DNA from 4 places in the Megasphaera sp. AF13-6AC genome. Region 1 is predicted to be linked to each of the others. Evidence: riboswitches for the same ligand, from Rfam matches in the RefSeq annotation. Region 1 holds a riboswitch; each other region holds the start of a gene.
The links. Region 1 has a riboswitch for S-adenosylmethionine ahead of PGX78_RS02870 (MetQ/NlpA family ABC transporter substrate-binding protein). Riboswitches for the same ligand answer to the same signal wherever they lie in the genome.

Region 1 (4,251 bases):
AAAGGAGTAGAAAGGATGTTAAAATAGTATATACCTGATTTAAAGGAGGGTTATATTTTGCAAACCTATTCACCCGTAACAGCCGAATTTATTGAAGAGCTGAAACAAATAACCGGCCCGTCATATGTTAAGACTGACGCCGACTTACTCATCGCCTATCAAACGGACTATGAATCGGATCCTAAGCTGTTTCATATGCCCGAAGCAGCCGTTGCTCCCGCATCGTCCGAAGAAATTTCACAAATTCTCAAATTGGCCAACCGCTACAAAGTTCCCGTCACGGTCCGTTCGGGAGGTACCAGTCTTGCAGACGGTGCTATTCCTGTCTGCGGCGGCCTCGTCCTTTTAATGGAACGGCTGAATAAAATTTTGGAACTTAATGAAGAAGGCATGTACATGACTGTCGAGGCGGGTGTGCGTACCATTGATTTACAAAATCGTGCCAAATCAGCCGGTTTTCTGTATGCCGGCGATCCGTCCAGCTCGGAAAGCAGTCTTATCGGCGGCAATCTGGCAACGAATGCCGGCGGTCTAAAAGCCGTTCGTTACGGTGTTACGCGCCATCAAGTCTACGCCCTTGAAGTCGTTACACCGACAGGCGAAATCGTCGAAGTAGGCGGCATCTTAAAAAAATGCTCTACAGGCTACTGTCTGGAACAATTAATTATCGGCAGCGAAGGAACTCTCGGTATTATTACGAAAGTTACAGTGAAGCTCACGCCTTTGCCGCCGTATCGTTTTGACGTCTTGGCCGTCTATGACTCGCCTACTCCGGCTCTGCATATGGTACCGCAGTTGATTAAAGCCGGCATTGAGCCTACGAGTATTGAATATATGGATAACTCATATGTTCGCGGCTGTGCCGATTATTGCGGATATGAAAATATGCCCGGTTATGAAAAAGGCGTATATGTCATCATAACGGTTGAAACGTATGACGCAGACGATGCGGATAAAAAGATGGAACAAGTAGCCGATATTTGCGAACAATCAGGTGCCGTGGATGTTCTTGAAGCGGACGATCGCATTTGGAACATGCGACGTAATTGCCAGACTTCTGTCGAGTTGATCAGCAAAGTCTTTTTGACGGATGACGTAGTTGTCCCTGTTCACCGCATTGCCGATACAATTGAAAAAATCATGGACATCGGGAATGCATATCCTTTTGAAGTAAAGATCAATGCTCATATCGGTGACGGGAATCTTCATATCGTCTTATGCAAAACGGACATGTCTGATGAAATGTGGGAAAAATCGGTCGAAGCCTTCCACAACGAAGTCTATGCCTATGCATATTCCGTCGGAGGCCGCCTGGCCGGTGAACACGGCATCGGTGCCAAAAAATTACGCTATATGGAAAAGTTTACGCCTGAAGGAGAAAAGTACCTGATGCGTACGATAAAAAACGCACTGGATCCCAATAACATTCTTAATCCAGGAAAGATCTTAAACTTCCAAGAATAAGTACTTCTATCCCCATTTTATACTGTACTTTTTTAGTAGAAATAAATCGTTGACAGATTTATTTCCACGATGTTATAATACGGAACATCAATTATATATGTGATTTCATCAAGAGCAATTGAGGGATACGGCCCGATGACATTGCGGCAACCCCCGCCAGGGAAGGTGCCAAGTCCGACGGCATATGCCGGCAGATGAACGGAAAAGATAAGAAAAGCCGTCATCTGAATGACGGCTTTTTTGTATGAGCTCCACATCATAAGCTTTTTAATGAAAGGATGTTATATTATGAAAATTTCCCTGAAAAAAGGCCTCACCTTGGCCCTCATCGTAGCAACTGCCGCGTTTATTACCGGTTGCGGCGGCAATAATTCTGCCGGCGGCGATAACAAAGAAATTAAAATTGGCGTAACTGCCGGCCCGCATGCGGAAGTTATGGATGAAGTCGCTAAAGAAGCGGCTAAACAGGGCATTACGGTTAAAGTCGTCGAATTTAACGACTATGTACAACCCAATACGGCATTGGCTCAAAAAGATTTGGATATGAACTCCTTCCAACATCAGCCCTACTTGGATAATGTCGTCAAAAAACAAGGTCTCGATTTAAAGTCCATCGGCAAAACGATTATCCTTCCCATGGGTGTTTTCTCGCACAAGTATAAATCACTTGATCAGGTAGCCGACGGTTCTACGGTGGCCATCCCTAATGACCCTACGAACGGGGCCAGAGCCCTGTTACTGTTGCAACAAGCTAAGTTAATTACGTTAAAAGACGGCAAGACTGTCGATGCAACAGTTGCAGACATTGTCAGCAACCCGAAAAATCTGAAGATTACGGAACTCGATGCGGCTCAAATCGCTCGTTCTCTCGATGATATGGACTTAGCTTGCGTAAACACGAACTACGCTATTCCGGCCGGCTTGAATCCGCAAAAGGATGCTCTTGTTGTTGAAGATAAGAGTTCGCCTTACGCTAATGTCATTGCCGTTCGTGCCGACGACGTAAATAATGAAACATATAAAAAGTTGGTAGAAATTTACCAATCCGAACCGATTCGTAAGTTTATTGAAGAGCACTTCCAAGGCTCCATCCTTCCTGCATTTTAAATGCGGACATAAAAATCCCTGCCTTCGGGCAGGGATTTTTATGTCTGTAAAAGGATAGTGTCCGTGTTTATTTTGCCAAAGCGTCAACCTTGCTTTGCGCCGTTTCATGCTCGTAATTCCACGGATCTTTTCTGATAAATCCGTCCGAAAAAGGAACAAAAACGGATATAATAGCGGAAATAGCTAAAAGATAGAGAAACCAAGTGTACGGCAAAACTTCAAGCGGTGATACGGCTCCGGCTGTAAAGCCCGTAACGATAAGCATCTGTGCCCCGTACGGAATGAGACCCTGAAAAATAGACGAAAACGTACTGAGCAGGGCCGCCGAGCGACGAGGATCCACTTTAAAGCGATAACAAAGTTTCTTTGCCATTTCCCCGTTAATAATAATAGAAACCGTATTATTAGCCAAGGCAATGTCCGTAATGGAAACAAGCCCGGAAATACCGATTTGTGCCGACTTGCTGCCCGTAATAAATTTCTCCACTGAATGAAGCAGGAAAGCAATACCTCCCGCCCTGCTCACCATAGCAGCCAAACCGCCTGTCAGAAGCGACAAGAGAAAGATATCAAACATTCCCGAAAAGCCCTTATAAATAGCCTGCATAAAGGACAAAAATGTTAAATCCCCGTAAGCCATCCCGATGATGCCTGCCAAAACCGTACCGCCTACTAAGACGAGAAATACGTCTACGCCTGCAACGGCCGTAACAAGAACAACAATATACGGAAGGATTTTGATCAGACTGTACGGATGTTCTCCCGAGCATACGGCTCCGTCCGATCCGCCGAAGATAACAAGAAGTACAAAGGTAATCACGGCCGGCACAATAGTCAACCAAAGATTTAATTTAAATTTATCCTTCATTTCACAGCCTTGCGTACGCGTAGACGCAATGGTCGTATCCGAAATGATGGACAAATTATCTCCGAGCATAGCCCCGCCGATAAGGCAACCGAGGACCAGTCCTAAAGGAGTACCGGACTTTTCAGCAATAGCTACGGCAATAGGACCTACAGCCGCACAACAGCCTACAGATGTACCGGTTGCCGTAGAAATGAAAGCCGAAATAAGAAATACACCGGCTGCCAGATACTGAGGCGGAATATACGTCAGCCCCAAGTTGACCGTAGAATCTATACCGCCCATAGCCTTGCACACTACGGCAAAGCCTCCGGCTAACAGGAAAATCATACACATAATTAAAATATCGGGATTTCCGCAACCTTCAATGAAAGTATTAAACTTATCACTAAATTTTCCTTTCAATAAGGCAAATGCTACGATAATACCGATGATAGAGGCCAACGGTGCAGGAAACTGATAAAAGGGCATTTCCACACCCTGCATTTGTAAAATAATCCCGGCCCCCAAGTACACGCCTACAAATACAATAAAAGGGAATAACGCCGTCCCGTTCGGCTTTATCTCGTCATCTTTTCGTTCAGACTGAACCGCCTCTTCTTCTTTTCTTACTTCATCCTTATTTCCGTCCACTGACCAACACTCTCCTTTGCAACAAGTAAAGTAATATACAACGTACTTTAATCTTTGTACATCCTATCACATACATATATTGGGGTGTAATATTAAAAAGTTTGGTATATTCATAGATATTTAATATATATGGTTTCTACATTTTTTATAAAAGGCGATAACCTTCCGGTCATCGCCTTTTA
Region 2 (4,251 bases), on a different contig from region 1:
TCTCGTGTCTTACGGATAGAGAACGAAAGGTCCTTTACTTACGTTTCGGCTTGAAGGACGGCAGACCGAGAACCCTTGAAGAAGTGGGTCAACATTTTAACGTTACGCGTGAACGTATTCGCCAGATTGAAGGCAAGGCGCTCAGTAAATTGCGTAACTGGGGCAAGCGCGAAAAAATTAAAGACTTTTTATAAGATATAAGAGATGAAAAGAAGAGACCCGTGTCCGCACGGGCCTCTTCTTTGTGTTTACACTGAAATTTAGCGTTTATTTGTTTTACGAGAAAGGAAATCGCCGAAGGCTTGAATGGCGTTGACGCCTATGATTAAGATGACAATAGTCGCCAACATGACGTCCGTACGGAATCGCTGGTAGCCGTAACGAATGGCAATGTCCCCCAAACCGCCGCCGCCGACGGCACCGGCCATGGCGGAAGAACCGATAAGGCTGACGATAAGAACCGTAATGTTGTTGATAATAGTAGGCAAAGCTTCGGGTAACAAGACTTTGCGAATAATTTGAAAGGGAGTAGCGCCCATGGATTGAGCCGCCTCAATGAGACCGTAGTCGATGTCGCGTACGGACGTTTCGACCAAACGGCTGAGGAATGGAATGGCGACAATCGTCAAGGGAACGCAAGCCGCCAAGGTACCGATGGAGGTGCCGGCTACCAGTTTGGTAAAGGGAATGATGGCAACCATGAGAATGATAAAGGGCACGGAACGAATGATGTTGACAATCGTGCCGAAGACTCGGTTAATCGGTGCATTCTCAAGGATATGCCCCTTGTCTGTCGTAACCAAAAGAATGCCCAAGGGGATACCGATGCCGGTAGCAATGATTCCCGAAACGGCAACCATGAATATTGTTTCTTCTACGCCTTGTAATAAGAGTTTAACGATTTCCGGGGACATAGCCGAGGACCTCACTTTCTACGGGTAAGCTTTTAATATAATCAAAGGCCTTTACTTGATTTTCCAAGGAGCCGATAATAGTAAAAATCAGGTAGCCGAAGGGAATGTTTTGAATATAATCGATATTTCCGTACAAAATACTGATATCCGCATCGGAATGACGAATTACATTGGCAATGAGGGGATCGTTCGTAACTTGCCCCTTAAAGCGAACACGAATGAGCATATTGCGGCCTTCTTCGGGTTGATCCGTTACGCCCAGGCGTGTAATGCCTTGGGGGACTTCCGTGTTAATAACGGACTTAACGAATTCCTGCATTGTTTCCGATTGGGGATCCGTGAAAATATCGACAACAGAACCGCACTCTTTAATGTATCCGCCTTCAATAACGGCAACGCGGTCACAAATATCTTTAACAACCGCCATTTCATGAGTGATAAGGATAATCGTGATTTTTAAGCGTTTATTAATATCTTTTAAAAGCTCTAAAATAGAGGTCGTAGTTTGCGGATCCAAGGCGGAAGTGGCTTCATCGCATAAGAGAATTTTAGGATCGCTGGCCAATGCACGGGCGATACCCACCCGTTGTTTTTGTCCGCCTGAAAGCTGGGAAGGATAGTTGAACTTTCTGTCACTTAAACCGACGAGTTCTAAAAGCCCTTCCACCTTATTGGCAATAATGTCCTTCGGGGTGCATGTCAATTCCAAGGGGAAGGCGATATTGTCGAAAACGGTACGTGATGAAAGAAGATTGAAGTGTTGGAAAATCATACCGATAGATTTTCTTTCCTGGCGCAACTGGCTGTCGGAAAGGGACGTCATATCACGGTCATCAATAATAATATGGCCGCTTGTCGGTCTTTCAAGCATGTTAATGCAACGCACGAGGGTCGATTTACCGGCACCGCTTTTGCCGATAATACCGAAGATTTCTCCGGCCTTAATATTCAGGTCGATGCCTCTTAAAGCATTAACCTTCGTTTTAGTACCGTATACTTTGGTAACATTTTTTAAGGTTATCATGAAGGTCGCTCCTTTACGGGGATATAGCTAAATAAAGATAATAAAAAAGCCGTCAACAGGTGACGGCAGTACGTACATACGGCACTCATCTGTCGGAAATCCGCTGGACTTGGCACCTTCCCTTGCGGGGGTTGCCGCAGCATCATAGGGCCAGTCCCTCTGCTGCTCTGGATGAACGGCTATTTAATTACGGATTTGATAGTAGCATGAATTCCGCAACGTTGTCAACGAAAGATTGACAAAAATAAAATATTAAAATTAAGGGAAAAAGAAGGATTTCGGAAACTTATGTCGAATATTATAATTAAGAAGACAAAGAAACGAGTCTTCAGAAAGGATGGGATGTATTATGGCAACAAGTGTACGCGGTAAGAACCTTGAAATAACGGCGGCATTAAAGGATTATGTGCTGAAACACGAAAAGAAAATCATGAAATATTTCGATACTGATGTGACCTTACAGGCCATGCTTTCCGTCGAAAAAGAAAGAAAGATTGCGGAACTTACCCTGAGGGTAGACGGAGTCGTTCTGCGTGTCGTAGAAACGGGCGAAGATATGTATGCAGCCATTGATATCGTATTTGATAAGATGGTGCGGCAGATTCATAAATATAAGACCAAACTGGCCCGGCGCATTAAGGACGGGTCCTTCAAGCCGACCCTTGTCACGGAATCTCCCGAATCGGATGAAGCCTTTGAAGTTGTAAGAACGAAAACCTTTACTCCCCAACCCATGGATGTGGAAGAAGCCATCTTACAGATGAACTTGGTAGGACATGATTTCTTCGTATTTTTAAATGCCGACACGGATAAAATAAGCGTTGTTTACAAGAGAAAACACGGAAAGTACGGATTAATCGAGCCGGAAGCTTAAACATATGATTACAAAAGTGTAAAATAATATCCAATCCCCCTTGTCAAAGTTAAAATGACAAGGGGGATTTTTAATAAAAAAGTCTATAGAATCACGGTTGTTTATAAAATATACTAATTAATGGTTTGGCATATTTTTATCTTATTAATACTCAATTGACCGTCATATAGGCATGCAGTAAGATAATACCTGTTAAGTATAATACGCGTATAGTTGTTTTAAGAAAATTCTTTTTTGCAATACGGGAAGAAAAAGCTTAATAGAAGCTGTTCCGGAAGACCTACTATAAAGAAGAGATACTATTTTATGCGTATTCTACAATAATTACAAAGGAGTTGTCATATGTTTACACGTAGATTTTTAGCAGTATTGGCCCTGGGGGCAAGTCTTGTTTTTACGGCAGCCTGCGGTAACGGCGGCAATACGGCGAAGGAAAAGACGGATATTACCTTTTTCGGCTCGTCAACCTTGGCTCCGGTTGTCACTAAAGCGGGTACGGCTTTTACGGAACAGTACGGTAAATGGAACAAGGCGGACTCGTCTTTGCCCGATGCGGATATTGTAATTAACGTTACGTCCGGCGGTTCCGGTGCAGGCATTAAAGCACTGCTTGACGGTACGGCCGACTTCGGCTTGGTGGCCAGAGAAGTAAAGAGTAGCGAAAAAGAAAAAATAAAAAACTATCAGGAATACAAGGTGGGTATCGATGCATTGACCATTGCCGTCAACCCCAACAATCCCATTGCTAAAATTAAGGATAATTTGACGAGTGATCAAATAAAAAAGATTTTCTCCGGTGAATATAAGACTTGGAATGAAGTGGATCCGTCCCTGCCGGCAACGGAAATTGTCGTTGTAACGAGAGATTTGGGCGGCGGTGCTCATGAAGTATTCCAGGAAAAAATTATGGGGGATACGAAGGTTACGGATAAGGCCATCCAGGCTCCGTCCATGGGAGCTCTCGTAGCCAAAATTATTGAAAATGAAAATGCCGTAGGCTACGCTTCTTACGGGGTAGCTAAGCAAAATGAAGGAAAAATTTTTGCTTTAAAAGTTGACGGTGTCGCAGCTACACCGGAAACGATTGTTGACGGCTCGTACAAGATTCAGCGTCCGTTACTTATCGTCGGTAGCGGTGAACTTACAAAGGTTCAAAGGGCCTTTATGGACTATCTGCGTTCCGATGCGGGACAAAAGCTGATTGAAGCTATGGGATTTATTCCTGTAAAATAGGTTAAAAGAGAACGGACGATTTTCGTCCGTTCTCTCTCTTACGGGGGAGTGTATGAAAAAGAGTGAAAGATTCATTCAATACAGTGTGACGGCAGGGGCCTGGTTCGTCATCGGTCTTTTTGTCTTTTTATTCTTCTTCATATGTCATGAAGGATTGCCTGTAGGCGAAGAAACCGATTGGTTGACCTTCCTGCTTTCTCGCAACT
Region 3 (4,251 bases), on a different contig from region 1:
TTGCTTATACGAACTGTCGTGTTCTTCATCGATTATGACCAATCCCAAATCGGCAAAGGGAGTAAATACGGCAGAGCGAGCTCCGATACAAACGGCACTCTCACCCGTTGCCATACGGCGGCGATTGTTTTCCCGTTCGCCCTTGGACAATTGACTATGCATAACCGTCACCTCGTTGGCAAAACGTGCCGTAAAGCGACGCACAATTTGTCCGGTTAAGGCTATTTCGGGGACCAGAAGAAGAACCTGCTTGCCCTTGCGAATTATTTTTTCGGCAAGCCGCATGTACACTTCCGTTTTACCGCTACCCGTAACGCCGCGCATGACCCAAGTCCGGCTTGTCGCATCGGTTTCTACAGCCTGCACGGCGGCTTCCTGCTCTGCCGTTAAGGTCCATTTTTCATCTTTTTCGGCGGCAGTAGGCAGGTAAACCGTCTCTTTTTCTCTGTAAAAGACTTCGACAAAATCCGTCTCGCTTAAATGATTGATTACGACTCTTCCGTAACCGGCTTCCATTAAAGTATCAAAGGATGCTTCCTTTTTCTCTTCCAAAAAAGACAATAATCGGGCCTGTTGTTTTTTACGAGCCAATATTTTGTCAACGTCCGTTTTTATGAATCGCAACCATTTTTTTGTCTTAGGCCCTATCTTATTTAAAACTCGTTCAGACCTCAATAAAATCCCCTTATTTACCAAGGAATCCAAGGCTTGCGGATCCACTCGGCACAACAGGTCCCTTTCTCTATGCTCCTTCCGATCCGATACGGAGGATAAAACTTGTCGTTCCGCTTCCGTTAACGCCGCAGGAATATCCGCTTCGGCACGAAGTTTCACTTCGTAATCATAGGCTATACCGTGTTTTTCAATGAAAAAAAGACGTAGTGCATCAGCCAGGTTGCAGACATAATATTGACTGATCCATAAGGCGGTCGCCATAATTTCATCCTGTTTTCCTGGTTGAACAGATAAAACAGCCTGAATGGGCTTTAGTTTAAATTCTGGAATTTGTGTGAGTTCATCTTCTGTAGAAACTACGATACCCTCTTCCCTTCGAGTGCCGAAGGGGACCAGAACACGAGCTCCGATAACAATACGCTCTTTCAAACTATCCGGAACTAAGTATGTAAAAGTTTTTTGCAGCCCTTTGGCTGTTATATTAATGATGACATGAGCAATCATACAGGCTCCTGAAAAGGGGGAGACCTGAAACGGTCCCCCCCGAATGTAAGAACTTATAAACCGGCTTCTTTGCGAAGGATTTCGGCTTTATCCGTTTTTTCCCACGGTAAATCGAGATCGTTGCGGCCGAAGTGACCGTATGCAGCCGTTTGTTTGTATATAGGACGTTGCAAATCGAGCATCTTAATAATGCCGGCAGGACGCAAATCGAAGTGTTTGCGAATCAGTTCAACTACCTTATCGTGATCGCACTTTCCGGTACCGAAAGTTTCTACGCGAATAGAGACGGGATGTGCTACACCGATGGCATAGGCCAACTGGAGTTCACATTTATCAGCCAAGCCGGCAGCGACGATATTCTTGGCAACGTAACGAGCCGCATAAGCAGCGGAACGGTCTACCTTCGTGGGATCCTTACCGGAGAAAGCACCGCCGCCGTGACGTGCCATGCCGCCGTATGTATCGACAATGATTTTACGTCCCGTTAAACCGGCATCCCCTTGGGGACCGCCGATAACAAAGCGACCGGTCGGATTGATAAAGAGTTTCGTATTTTCATCAAATAATCCGTCAGCCAAGACGGGTTTAATGACAAATTCAATCAAGTCTTTTTCAATTTGCTCACGGGTTACTTCCGGACTGTGTTGTGCGGAAATAACAATGGTATCCACATGTACGGGTTTACCGTCATCATATTCGACCGTAACCTGTGTTTTGCCGTCGGGACGCAAATAGGTAAGTGTACCGTCTTTGCGAACCTTCGTCAATTGGCGAGACAGTCTGTGTGCCAAGGAAATAGGTAACGGCATGTATTCTTCCGTTTCATTCGTAGCATACCCGAACATGAGACCCTGATCACCGGCGCCGATAGCGTCGAATTCGTCTTTGTCACCGCCTTTTGCATCTTTGGCTTCTTTAGCTTCATCAACACCCATGGCAATATCGGATGATTGTTCGTCTAAAGATACTAAAACACCGCAAGTATCGCAGTCGAAACCGTATTTAGCACGAGTATAACCGATGTCGCGCACCGTTTCTCGAATAATTTTAGGAATATCAACATAACAACTTGTCGATATTTCCCCTACAACATGGACTAACCCGGTTGTTACCAAGGTTTCGCAAGCCACGCGGGCATTTGTATCTTGAGCTAAGATGGCGTCCAAAATACCGTCGGAAATTTGGTCAGCCATTTTATCGGGATGGCCTTCCGTTACCGATTCGGATGTAAAAAATTCGCGGTTTTTTGCCATTCGTATAAACCTCCTGTTTCATAAATAAAAAAATCCCTCTACAAAAGAGGGGATAACTACCCATCTTTCGGCCTTACGGCTGTTGGACTTAGCACCTTTTCCAAGTAGAAGGTTGCTGCGGCATCACAGGGCCATTCCCTCCGCCGACTCTTGATGGAACTATATGTTGTTTTGACTGATAACAATTATAAAGTAGGTCACAAAAAATTGCAAGGGTAAATATAAATTTTTACAACATTTGAAAAAAGGCGAAATTTCGAGCTTTTCACTCGAAATTCCGCTTCTTCTCTACAGATTCTTTTTGTTGTATATGTCAATGACTCGATCTATGATTCTTTCAGCCAATTCATCCTTGCTCATCAGCGGCTGTTCTTCTACCGTCCCGTCGGGGTAAATAAAGGCACCTATATTGGTAGTACCCTTAAAGCCTGCACCTTCCGCCGTTATATCGTTAGCTACGAGCATATCCAGATTCTTTTTAGCCACCTTGCCCTTGCCGTATTTGATAACATCCGTCGTTTCTGCGGCAAAACCTACAAGTATACGATTTCCCTTACGTTGTCCCAAGGAAAAAAGAATGTCGTCATTTTTAACAAGATTCAGCGTTAATTTGTCATCGTTCTTTTTAATTTTCTGCTGTGCCCGCACTGCCGGCCTGTAGTCAGCGACGGCGGCAGCCTTAATAACAATATTCGCATCATCATATAAGCGATCTACGGCCTCTTTCATCTCTCCTGTCGTCATGACATCGACACGATTGACCTTAAAGGGGGTCACAAGGTCTGTAGGAGCCGCTACCAAAGTTACGTCGGCACCGCATTTGGCTGCCGCCCTGGCAATGGCGAATCCCATGCGCCCGCTGGAATGATTTCCTATATAACGCACCGGGTCCAGGGCTTCGCGCGTACCGCCGGCAGTGACGATGACCTTTTGCCCGCACAACTCTTTTCGTTCATCTGCTACATATTCAAGCGCTTCTATAATACGTTCCGGAGCGGGCAAACGGCCGGCACCGACAGTCCCGCACGCTAACACTCCCGAATCGGGCTGCATAATCGTATAACCGCAATCTTTCAGGATTTGTACATTCCTTTGAACGATTTTGTTGTTCCACATATTCGTGTTCATGGCGGGACAGACCATTACAGGTGCCGTCGTAGCCATTAATACGGTTGTCGCCATATCGTCGGCAACACCGTTGGCCGCTTTACCGATAATATTGGCTGTTGCCGGTGCTACAAGGACTACGTGAGCCCATTCGGCCAAGGCGATATGCTCTACATGAAACTCCGGTACGTCGGCGAACATAGAAACGGCTACGGGATTGCCCGAAATCTCACGCAACGTTAAAGGCGTAATAAATTCCGTCGCATGCTTTGTCATAACGCATTTAACCTGAGCACCCTGCTTGCGTAACGTACTGGCAATAATAGCCGTCTTATAAGCAGCTATGCCGCCGCTTATGATAAGTAGGACATGCTTGTCTCGCAAAGACATGAGAAGTCACCCTCGCTTTATTTTATACCTGCTTGAGGTGTTTCATATTTAATTTTGCCTTCATTAATTTCTTCCATAGCCACGGAAACAACCTTATTTGTATTTACATCTACAAACGGAGCATCACCGTCCGTCAACTCTCTGGCTCTTTTTGCCGCTAAGGTAACCAGTGTATATTTACTGTCCACTTTTTTCATTAATGATTCCAGCGTCGGTTGAATTAACATAATTACACTCTCCTATTGTAACGTATACATTTTTTTTAAATTTTCTATAATCCCGCTATTTCGTCGTGAACGACACGCTTCTGCCGTAATGACGG
Region 4 (4,251 bases), on a different contig from region 1:
TGCGGTAAAGTTTCGCTTAATCATATTGGGAGCGATTTTTCCTTCACTACCTCTATATGAGCGGTATTTCTTTAGGCGAACTTTACATGTTAAGTTTTCCTCCTTCATAATACGCATTACGACTTTATGATTTATATGAATGCCTAATTTATGCAATGCTATTGTAATTCGGCGATACCCATAACGTCCTTTATTCATCGCCACAAGTGTGCGAATAGCTTCTCGTTCCTCTGCATATTTGTCTCCCTTTTTTATGCTAGCTAAGCGTGCATAATATGTACTACGACTAATGCCAAAGTACTCGAGCATAAACTGAAGGGGATATATTTTTCTTAATCTTTCGATGGCAATTGTTTGTGCTTTTTTTTTACAGCTCTATTGGGTTTAGCAATTTCACGCATTTCTTTCATAAAGTCATCGTAAAAAGACATTTCATACTTCAACCGAGCGATTTCAGCTTCTAGTTCTTTTATCCGTTCTTTGTCTGATTTAATACTTTGATCTTTTGTGGGTGGTATTAGTTTTTTCGGTTTCATAGATAGTCTACCTTTAGGTTTAGGTTGTAATCCTGAGATTCCTTCATCTAAGTATCTTTTTTGCCATGATGCGATTAGGCTAGGATTATCTAAATTAAAATGTTCTGCTACTTCCTTAAAGGATAACTTATTTTTCCATCTGGTTTCAATAACTTTACGTTTGAAGTCTGCTGAAAATACCCGTTTAACCATTTTTCTATTTATATTATGATTAATCTTAAATTTAAGTAACCACCCATTTACAGTACTTTCTGGAATCCCAAGTTCTTTAGCAATGCTAAAAGAATTCCATCCTTTTTCAGAAAGATAAATAGCCTTTTCTTTTACTTCTTTTGAATATTTTGACATAAAAAACTGCACCTCCAAAAATTGTGTCCAATTTTTGGGGTGCAGTTCAACATAAGAGAAACCTTCTTTTTTATGCATGCATTTATACATTCTGTCGTCTCATATGACCTACAACACTTCCGACAATAAGACCGACTACAAACGGAGTAACCCAACCAAATCCGACTGCCGACAAAGGCATGGCGGAAACGATGGATTTTGCTGCTTCCAGACCACTAAGTCCGGGTAACGCTTCTACAAGTGCATAGGCTGTAACAGCATAAATAGCTCCTTTATAAGCTTCATTATAAGAAATAAAAGAGGCGAACGTTCCCAATACCATAAGTGCCAAAACCGGCGGATAACTGACACCGAAAATCCAACCGATATATTCGACAATACCGTCCACGCCGAGAAGAGCCGTCAATGCCGAAAGTATACAGGTCGTAATAGCAACGGCCTTATAGCTCACACGATTATTTGACGCCGTACGGAAGAAATCGGCAACAGCCGCAATCTGTCCGACAGCAGTCGTTAAACACGCAAGGATAACGGCTACACCCATGGGCAACATAACAGCCCCGCCGACACGCTTAATAACCAAAACTAAAAGCTCTGCACGGCCCGTATCCGCCGATACATCGGCACTTACACAAGCCCCCATAAACAAGAGGCTGCCGTAAATAATAAATAACAAAATAACCGATACGGCACCGCAATAAAACATCATGCGATTACGTTCCCGACTTTCAACATACCCTTTGTTCTCAACGGACTGTATAAACAAAGACGCCATAATAAAACTGACCAAAACATCTCCCGTATTATAACCGCCCAAAAAAGCATTGGTAAAGGAGTTGGTTACGGTCGGCTCTGCGGGAGTTCCAATGGGGGCTACTACTCCTAACACTCCGATAACCATTAGAATCAAGGCTAACAAAGGAGTCAAGAATTTGCCTACCTTATCAAGTACACTCGTTTCATCCGACGTAATCCAATAAGAAAGTAAGAAATAAAGAACGACTCCGGGAATAAAAGGAATATTAGAAAAGTTTCCCTGTATTCCTAACTGAATAGCCGTAGCACACGTCCGGGGAATAGATACGAAAATACAAACAATCATCAATAAGGTAAGCAAAATATTATAGGTATAAGGGCCGACCCTCTCCGTAATACGGCGTACATCACCATATCGGGAAATAATAAGAAGGGCAAAAATAGGTAATAAAATTCCCGACAACGTCAGTCCTGCCAATGCCGGCCCGTAAGAGGACCCGCTGACAAACCCCAGTTGTGGCGGAAAAATAAGATTCCCCGCGCCAAAATATGTAGCAAAAAAAGCAAACCCCAAAATCAGCACGTCTTTGACTGTAACCGATTTATGCTTAATACGGCTGTCATTCATGTCCTCCGACTCCTTCCTTCCAACGGCATATAAAAAACGTCATCTTGACAGATGACGCATTCATTACAGGCCATATCATCTGTCGTCACCCTCAAGTAACGCTGGAGTTGGCACCTTTCCTGTCGGAAGGTTGCCGCAGCTTCAACGGGCCAGTCCCTCGGCTGCTCTGGATGATTATTTTATTTGATTGAAATCATACAGGAATCGCCCTTACTTGTCAATAAAATACATGTTCGATTCACAGTATGATCTATCTGCCCTTTCTGTGGATAATACGGGGATCCGTGCCTGTTTACATCTTAGTTTTAAGCGCAAAGGTTGATTTTCTTTTCAGTTATTACTGCGCATTCACACCAACCATCCCCATTGCAAAGAAATTTATACACATTACCTCAAATAAAAGGAAGTGAAATAAAACGGCTTATTTATGCTATTTATATGATGATATTTTTATTTCATATCCTTATCATTTTAGATTTATCCACATTTTATTTAAAGTGTTACCAATGTACACGGCCTAAAAACAGCTTGTTTTAGGCACAAAAAAAGTTATGCACATAATTTTCTCAACAATGTGCATAACCTGTGTATAAGTTCTACTCAACCGGACGACTCCAGTCAATATATACGGTTGTCGCCTCCCAAATTTTACCCAATGCAAGTTTGAACATATCTAAACTATCATTCGGCATGCCTGATATTTCTTCAAATTCTGTAAGCCCGGTGAACCGTTTCAGTACTTTCGGCGTAGATAAATATTCATAAGCCGCTTTTTTTAAAGCCTCATCTTGAAGACAGACCGTTATTTCCTTCGTTTCTTCATCATACCCGATCCAGCCCTGGTTATCGGCACCGGTATGTGCCGCCACTTTAAACATTGCCATATATCATTACTCCTTTTCTTTCACTTCTTTGACACTACTTTCCGCTTCCCACAAAAAACCTTTCATAACAGCACGTTTTCCGAATCGTTCCTGTAATTTATCGATAGCCGTCGTTACCTTTTCATCAGCTAACCGTTTTTGGGTTGTCGGGTCTTTCGCAAAGAGAGAGTCCTGGATAATGGCGGTCTGCAATTTACTGACCGTAATCCCCAGTAACCGTACAGAACCCTTTCTTATCTTCTTAGCATATAACTTTCGTGCGGAAAAATAAAGCTGTTCTTCTGTATAAAGACCTATAGATTCAGACGACTCCGACCTCGTCTCTGTCGTAAAATCATTATACCGTATTTTCAAAGTTATTGTACGCCCCATCAACCCGTGTTTACGCAAGCGATGTGCTACTTCTTCAGCCAAGAGACGTAACTGCCGATCCACATCTTCCTGTAAGACCAAGTCATTTTCATATGTTTGTTCATTACCTATCGATTTCACCTGCTGAGCCGTTTCAACTCGTCTGTAATCTCTTCCGTGAGCCAATTCATAAAGCCGCTCAGCCTGATTACCTACAAGAGGGCGCAACTTATCGGGAGAGGCAGCCGCAATACTGCCTATTGTATCGTACCCGGCAGCCAAAAGGCGATTTTCTGTTACCTTGCCGACACCCCAAATCTTACGAATAGGTAAAGGTGCTAACAATTCCTCTTCTTTTCCATAAGGAATACAGACCAATCCGTCGGGTTTGTCCAAATCGGATGCAAGCTTAGCCAGAAATTTATTCGGTCCGATACCGGCCGATGCAACAAGACCGGTCTGTTCTTTAATGTCCTTCTTTACAGCCCGCCCGACTTCCAAAACATCCTTATAATATCCATACAACCCCGATATATCTAAAAATGCTTCATCTAAAGAAAGCGGCTCTATATACGGTGAATACCCTTCGAATATCTTCCTGATTTGACGGGAAATAGTACGGTAATAGGCAATCCGCGGAGGCAAAAAGATCCCGTCGGGACATAATTGTCTGGCCTTCTTTGTGCCCAGTGCGGAATGAACACCGTAAGCTCGTGCTTCATAGGAAGCCGTGGCAACAACACCGCGA

Region 2: linked by a shared signal. The riboswitch ahead of PGX78_RS02015 (methionine ABC transporter ATP-binding protein) and the one ahead of PGX78_RS02870 (MetQ/NlpA family ABC transporter substrate-binding protein) in region 1 are both predicted to bind S-adenosylmethionine.
Region 3: linked by a shared signal. The riboswitch ahead of metK (methionine adenosyltransferase) and the one ahead of PGX78_RS02870 (MetQ/NlpA family ABC transporter substrate-binding protein) in region 1 are both predicted to bind S-adenosylmethionine.
Region 4: linked by a shared signal. The riboswitch ahead of PGX78_RS00840 (branched-chain amino acid transport system II carrier protein) and the one ahead of PGX78_RS02870 (MetQ/NlpA family ABC transporter substrate-binding protein) in region 1 are both predicted to bind S-adenosylmethionine.

The regions. Positions count from the first base shown of each region.
Region 1 covers NZ_JAQCUN010000027.1:6,478-10,728, reverse strand. The annotation lists gene PGX78_RS02875 (FAD-binding oxidoreductase) at 58-1,464, shown strand; SAM riboswitch class I at 1,567-1,665, shown strand; gene PGX78_RS02870 (MetQ/NlpA family ABC transporter substrate-binding protein) at 1,753-2,571, shown strand; gene PGX78_RS02865 (Na+/H+ antiporter NhaC family protein) at 2,639-4,069, opposite strand.
Region 2 covers NZ_JAQCUN010000016.1:10,560-14,810, reverse strand. The annotation lists gene rpoD (RNA polymerase sigma factor RpoD) at 1-194, shown strand, start outside; gene PGX78_RS02020 (methionine ABC transporter permease) at 261-914, opposite strand; gene PGX78_RS02015 (methionine ABC transporter ATP-binding protein) at 895-1,938, opposite strand; SAM riboswitch class I at 2,021-2,116, opposite strand; gene hpf (ribosome hibernation-promoting factor, HPF/YfiA family) at 2,288-2,812, shown strand; gene PGX78_RS02005 (phosphate ABC transporter substrate-binding protein) at 3,155-4,045, shown strand; gene pstC (phosphate ABC transporter permease subunit PstC) at 4,098-4,251, shown strand, end outside.
Region 3 covers NZ_JAQCUN010000004.1:19,421-23,671, reverse strand. The annotation lists gene priA (primosomal protein N') at 1-1,179, opposite strand, end outside; gene metK (methionine adenosyltransferase) at 1,233-2,432, opposite strand; SAM riboswitch class I at 2,490-2,592, opposite strand; gene coaBC (bifunctional phosphopantothenoylcysteine decarboxylase/phosphopantothenate--cysteine ligase CoaBC) at 2,721-3,929, opposite strand; gene rpoZ (DNA-directed RNA polymerase subunit omega) at 3,947-4,156, opposite strand; gene gmk (guanylate kinase) at 4,169-4,251, opposite strand, start outside.
Region 4 covers NZ_JAQCUN010000006.1:4,284-8,534, forward strand. The annotation lists gene PGX78_RS00830 (IS3 family transposase) at 1-309, opposite strand, end outside; gene PGX78_RS00835 (helix-turn-helix domain-containing protein) at 333-962, opposite strand; gene PGX78_RS00840 (branched-chain amino acid transport system II carrier protein) at 967-2,268, opposite strand; SAM riboswitch class I at 2,341-2,445, opposite strand; gene PGX78_RS00845 (hypothetical protein) at 2,865-3,152, opposite strand; gene PGX78_RS00850 (DNA polymerase IV) at 3,159-4,251, opposite strand, start outside.